Regions from separate parts of the Desulfofundulus sp. JL263-se genome, predicted to be linked through region 1. Evidence: riboswitches for the same ligand, from Rfam matches in the RefSeq annotation. Region 1 holds a riboswitch; the other holds the start of a gene.
The links. Region 1 has a riboswitch for cobalamin ahead of cobT (nicotinate-nucleotide--dimethylbenzimidazole phosphoribosyltransferase). Riboswitches for the same ligand answer to the same signal wherever they lie in the genome.

Region 1 (3,127 bases):
AAACAGTGGCCGAACTGATGGCGGTGGCCGCAAAAACTGCTCCCAAGAGCCTGGGACAGGATTATGTGGATATAAAGATAATTTCCGGGGAAGACCTGCAGCACCTGGCGGATGAAATGCATAAATTCGGCAGGGAATCCGGCAAGGGAAATTTTGACCGGGATGCTGAAAATGTAAGAAACTCCGACGCGGTGGTTTTTATTTCCCTTAAAGAAAACAAGCCTTTAGGGCTTAATTGCGGGGCATGTGGCTATGAGCGTTGCGATGACCTGAAAAGTAATGAAGGTCCTGAGTTTGAAGGGCCGTTATGTGCCTGGCGTGTCCTGGATGTGGGAATTGCCTTGGGTTCCGCTGTAAAAACAGCAAGTATACTGAATGTAGATAACAGGATTATGTATCGCCCGGCAGTGGTGGCCAGGAAAATGGGTCTTGTCAAGGGCTCCATAGTGGTGGCCATTCCCATTTCCGCAACCAGTAAAAACATTTATTTCGACCGGCAGGCCAAGTAATGCCGGGAAGAAGTATCCTGGATTCGGAGGCGGTTATAATTTTACGACAAAAACGTAAAATAGAGCACGTATATTATGCCCTGGAATTGGAAGATACCGGGTCAACGGGATTTGCCGACCTTTTTTTGGTTCCCTGCGCGGTGCCGGAATTGCGGCTGGAACAGGTTGACTGCACGTGCTTGTTTCTCGGTAAAAAATTAAGGGCCCCTCTTTTAATTAATGCCATGACCGGCGGGCATCCGGATGTATTGGAGATTAATGCTGCCCTGGGTGAGGTGGCGTCCCGTACGGGAATTGCCGTTGCAGTGGGCTCCCAGCGGGCGGCCCTGGAAAATCCCGGTGTAAGGAAAACATATACGATTATGCGGGAAAAAAATCCCGGCGGAGTGGTGCTGGCGAATTTAGATGCGGGGTGCCGTCTCGAGGATGCTCTGGAAGCGGTGGAAATGGTGCAGGCGGACGGTATACAGTTATATTTGAACGTGGCCCAGGAACTCAGCATGCCCGAAGGAGACGTGGACTTCAGGGGTGTAATGGATAATATAGCCCGCCTGGTGGGCGAGTTGCCCGTGCCGGTTATAGTTAAAGAAGTGGGGTTTGGCATGAGCCGTGAGACGGTAAAGTCTTTGGCTGATATGGGGGTAAAGTACCTGGATATTGGCGGCCGCGGGGGTACAAATTTTGCCGCCATTGAAGGACGACGGCGGGGAAAGTCTGATGTCCCCCTTTTGGATTGGGGAATACCGACAGCACCGGCTTTATTGGAGGCGCTAAGCGTTTCGGGGAATGTGGAAATTATTGCTTCCGGCGGTATCCGCTCGGCAGGCGATGTGGCCAAGGCTCTGGTGGCGGGGGCCGGATTGGTGGGGATAGCGAGGCCCTTTTTGCAGATCTTGATGGAACGCGGGACTGAGGGCCTGGTAGAATATATTGAGGAAATGAAGACGGGCCTGCGGAGTATAATGATGGCGCTGGGCACAGGGCGCCTGGATATGTTGCGAACCAAACAGTTGGTTATTACAGGTATGACGGCCCAGTGGCTCATGCGGCGGGGAATAGATATAAACCGGTATGCCTGCAGGTAAAAAATTTTGAATTAAAGGAGGATTTTTCCCCAAAGGCATAGAACAAAATTTAAAAACACTTATGCCCAGCAGGTGCCCTTCGGGGAGAATAGGGAATCAGGTGAGAATCCTGAGCGGTCCCGCCACTGTAACCGGGAAGTGCCCGCCATTATGCCACTGGCGCGAGCGGGAAGGCACGAGAGTGTGCCACTGCCGTGCCGGGAAGGCGGCAGGGTGCGAAGCCCGGAAGCCAGGAGACCTGCCTGCTTGGGGATAGCCCTGCGGGAAAGGGCGCTGCAGTGGATGATGGTAAAGTCCACGGCCTTTTAAGGTCGTGGACTTTTAATTTTGTTAAAGGGGAGGCTTTAAAAAATGGAACTGCTAAATAAAACTATCCAATCCATTGTTAGTTTGGACCACGGTGCCATGGAAAAGGCAAAGGAAAGGCTGGATAACCTTATTAAACCCCCAGGTAGCCTGGGAATGCTCGAGGAATTGGCCGCAAAGATGGCCGGTATAACGGGACATCCCCGGCCAATGGTGGGAGGAAAATCAGTAATATTGATGGCCGGTGATCACGGCGTAGTGGAAGAAGGGGTAAGTGCCGCGCCCCAGGAGATTACCAGGCAGATGCTTCCCAATTTTGTCCGGGGAGTTGCCGGCATAGGGGTACTGGCCCGGCAGGCCGGGGTAAGGTTGGTTGTAGTGGACGTAGGCGTAAAGGGGCCTGTAAACATACCCGGGGTAATTTCTCGCAAAGTGAGGCCTGGTACCGGTAATATATCCAGAGGGCCGGCTATGGCCAGGGATGAGGCGGTGCAGGCTGTAGAAGTGGGAATTGAATTGGCAAAAACAGAAATCAGCCAAGGTGCAACCATTTTGGCAACCGGTGATATGGGAATTGGCAACACTACTCCCAGCAGTGCTATTTTAGCCGCCCTGGGTGGATATACTGCAGATGAGGTTACCGGCAGGGGTACACTGGTAAATGACGATGTGCTGGCCAGAAAACGTGAAGCGGTGATCAGGGCGCTGGAGGTTAACAGGCCGGATCCGGAGGATGGCCTGGATGTGTTGTCCAAAGTGGGAGGCCTTGAAATCGGCGGCTTAACCGGTGTTATCCTGGGTGCTGCCGCCTGCCGGGTTCCCGTTCTTTTAGACGGGTTTATTTCTACGGCTGCCGCCCTGGTGGCCGCGGCCATTGAGCCCAAGTGCAGGGATTACATGATTGCATCTCACCTGTCCGCGGAGCCCGGGCATAAATTGATGCTGGAACATTTGGGTTTAAAGCCCATGCTGTACATGAATATGCGGTTGGGAGAAGGTACCGGGGCTGTGCTGGCCATGAACTTGGTTGATGCTGCCTGCAGGATACTTAATGAAATGGCTACCTTTGCCGAGGCTAACGTTATGGATTTAGAAGAAGATAAGATTTTAAAGTAAGCGTAAAAAGGCAGCCCTAATGCAAGGGCTGCCTTTTATCAGCATTTTTACCTGCCAGTTAACTACTTGGTTTGCGAAGGTCTTCAAATCTGGATTTAAGTTTTTCCGTAA
Region 2 (3,127 bases), 120 kb from region 1:
TTAAAATTAAGCCCGGAGAGGGCACGTTCATTAACGAAATTCCTGCGGAATCCCTGGTTAATGCCTTTTCGACGGTGTTGATGGCCAACGGGGAAACTGCCCGGGAACTAATGGAATTGCGTAAAATATTGGAAGTAGAGGCTGCGGGAATGGCTGCCCAGCGCTGTATGCCGGAACAGCTGGAGGTTATCAGCCGGGCCCTGCAGCAAATGGAACAAGATCTTAAGGAAGGTAACCTGGGTGAAGAAGCAGATATGAAATTTCATTTTGCGGTAGCCGAGGCTACTCAAAATTCTTTGTTGGTTAAGTTGATGAATACCATTGCCGATGCCATGACCCGGCTACTGGCTGCCGCTCGCCATCAAATGTACAAAGATCCCGCCAATCCCCCGCGTCTCTACCAGGAACACCGGTTAATTTACCGGGCTATAAAAAATGCTGACTCTTCAGCCGCCCGCCGTGCCATGCTTGAACACCTGGTGGGGGTGGAAGAATATATATTCGGGAAAAATTTAAGCAACCTTTGACACGTCACCTGTCAAAAATGATAGGTGGCTTTTATGATTTTTGCACGGGGTGGTATATTTCAGATAATCATATCCAGCGAACTGCTGAGGATTAGCGGTACCCGGGCCTGCATTGCCAGTTTGAGCCGCCTTTCCACTTCAGCCCAATTAACCAGTTGCCACCAGGCCTTCACGTAGTCCGCGCGCCGGTTTTGGTAATCCAGGTAATAGGCATGCTCCCAGACGTCCAGTACCAGGATGGGGATGCCGCCCCATTGGGTTAGGTCCTGGTGCTTTTCAGCGGTGAGAATTTCCAGCCGCTCCCAGGTAGGCTGCCATACCAGAACCGCCCATCCCGATGCTTCCACGTCTGTGGCTGCGGCAGCAAATTGTTCTTGGAAAGTGAAAAAACCACCAAAATAGTTGTTAATCTGCCGCCACGTTTCAGGGCCGGGCTGCCCGGTACCCCTCGGTGTCATTATGGTCCAAAAAACGCTGTGCAGTATGTGCCCCGAGCCGTAAAAGGCCAGTTCCCTTTCCCAGTGTTTAATCAGGGAAAAATCCCTTTTCCGCCTTGCTTCTGTCAGCTTCAGCTCTGCCTTGTTCAGGCCATCAACATAAGATTTATGGTGGCGGTCATGGTGGACGCGCAGGGCGGTCCCGCTTATTACCGGTTCCAGGGCATTATAGGGATAAGGTAAAGGAGGCAGCTGGTGGCCGCCGGGCGGTACGGATTGAACGGCCCACAAATCACGCATAGTTAAGATTCTCCTTTCAAATTGGAAACCTGTGGTAATTATATTATGGTTTTATCATGGAAAAGTTCCTGATAACTCCTAATAATTAAAGAATCAGGGGGGAATGGCAAGCCGGGGTTTGGATGGTTTTATCCTTGACAATGTTAAAATTAGTTAATAGAATGTGTATTGACAATTTAGTAGCACGCATTTCCAGGTGCCCGTAAGGGATAATAGGGAACCGGGTGAGAATCCCGGGCGGTCCCGCCACTGTAACCGGTAGTCCGCCTCATTACCACCTTCTGTCGTCCTTTAAGGCAAGGCAGTTGGGAAGGGAGGTCAGGGCGCTATTCCGGAAGCCAGGAGACCTGCCTGGAAGTGTTCTTGTGCTGCCACGGGGATATGGCGGCAAGGGAAAAAACGTGGGGATGATGGCAAAGTCCGCATCAATAAGGGTGCGGGCTTTTTATTTTAGAAAATTTTGGAAAAGGAGGGAATTAAATGACTCTATTGGAGAGCGCCAGAGAGGGGAAAATTACACCGGTCATGGAACGGGTGGCCGGGCAGGAGAAAGTTACCCCGGAATTTATAAGACAGGGAATTGCCGAAGGGAAAATAGTCATACCCCGTAACGCCCGGCGCAGCAGCAGTTTTCCTGTAGGTATAGGCGCGGGCCTGCGGACCAAGGTAAGTGCCAGTATAGGATTGTACGGCAAGGACGCCCGGATTGACGTCGAAGTCAAAAAAATTAAGGCCGCGGTAAAGGCGGGAACGGATTCTATCATGGACTTGAGCGTAAGCAGGGATATCGATGCCATGCGTAAAGAAGCGCTGGCGGCCACTCCCACACCCGTGGGGACTTTGCCCCTTTACCAGGCCATAGCCGAGGCCGGTGAAAAATACGGCTCCGCCGTTAAGATGACTGTTGACGAGCTTTTTGAGGTAATTGAGCGCCAGGCCGCCGACGGTGTGGATTTTCTGGCCCTTCACTGTGGTACCACCATGGAAATTGTAGAGCGCGCCAAGAGGGAAGGCCGGATAGATCCCCTGGTGAGTTACGGGGGCTCTCACCTTATAGGCTGGATGATTTATAACCAGAGGGAAAACCCCTTGTATGAGTACTATGACCGGGTGCTGGAGATTGCCCGCAAATATGATGTCACGGTCAGTCTTGCCGACGGCATGAGGCCGGGGTGTCTGTACGATTCCCTGGACGGCGCGCAAGTACACGAGCTGGTAATTTTGGGAGAATTGGTAAGACGTGCCCGGGAGGCCGGGGTCCAGGTAATGGTCAAGGGTCCGGGACATGTACCTTTAAACCAGCTTAAGGCAACCATTACCTTGCAGAAGAGTCTTTGCAAGGGCGCGCCGTATTTTGTCTTCGGCCCCGTGGTAACCGACATAGCGGCCGGTTACGACCACATCAGCGCCGCCATCGGCGGGGCCATAAGTGCCTGGGCGGGAGCTGAATTTATTTGCTATGTTACGGCAGCTGAACACATAGGTCTCCCCGACGCCCGGCAAGTGCACGAAGGGGTGGTGGCGGCCCGCATCGCCGCCCACGCCGCGGATCTGGCCAGGGGCCTTAAGGGGGCTGCAGAATGGGATTTAGAACTGTCCAGGGCCAGAAAAGAGCTCAATTGGGAAAAACAGCTCGCCCTGGCCATAGACCCCCACCGGGCGGGAGAAATAAGAAAGAATCGCAGCGAGGAATCTTCGCCGGCCTGTGCCATGTGCGGTAAATACTGTGCCATGAAAATAGTATCCGAGTACCTGGGGACATACAAGCACAGCTGTTAAAAAGAAGGGGTGAGAAAATGACTCAAGTACTGGCGGCCCGCGCGGGCAAAATTACTCCCGAAATGGAAGCGGTGGCCTACCGGG

Region 2: linked by a shared signal. The riboswitch ahead of thiC (phosphomethylpyrimidine synthase ThiC) and the one ahead of cobT (nicotinate-nucleotide--dimethylbenzimidazole phosphoribosyltransferase) in region 1 are both predicted to bind cobalamin.

The regions. Positions count from the first base shown of each region.
Region 1 is NZ_CM149993.1:961,256-964,382, forward strand. Features, by position in the region: gene ACX4JR_RS04900 (ferredoxin domain-containing protein) at 1-509, shown strand, start outside; gene fni (type 2 isopentenyl-diphosphate Delta-isomerase) at 509-1,594, shown strand; cobalamin riboswitch at 1,648-1,854, shown strand; gene cobT (nicotinate-nucleotide--dimethylbenzimidazole phosphoribosyltransferase) at 1,946-3,016, shown strand; gene fbp (fructose-1,6-bisphosphate aldolase/phosphatase) at 3,075-3,127, opposite strand, start outside.
Region 2 is NZ_CM149993.1:840,229-843,355, forward strand. Features, by position in the region: gene ACX4JR_RS04300 (FadR/GntR family transcriptional regulator) at 1-527, shown strand, start outside; gene ACX4JR_RS04305 (superoxide dismutase) at 587-1,264, opposite strand; cobalamin riboswitch at 1,442-1,633, shown strand; gene thiC (phosphomethylpyrimidine synthase ThiC) at 1,745-3,043, shown strand; gene bzaB (B12 lower ligand biosynthesis ThiC-like protein BzaB) at 3,061-3,127, shown strand, end outside.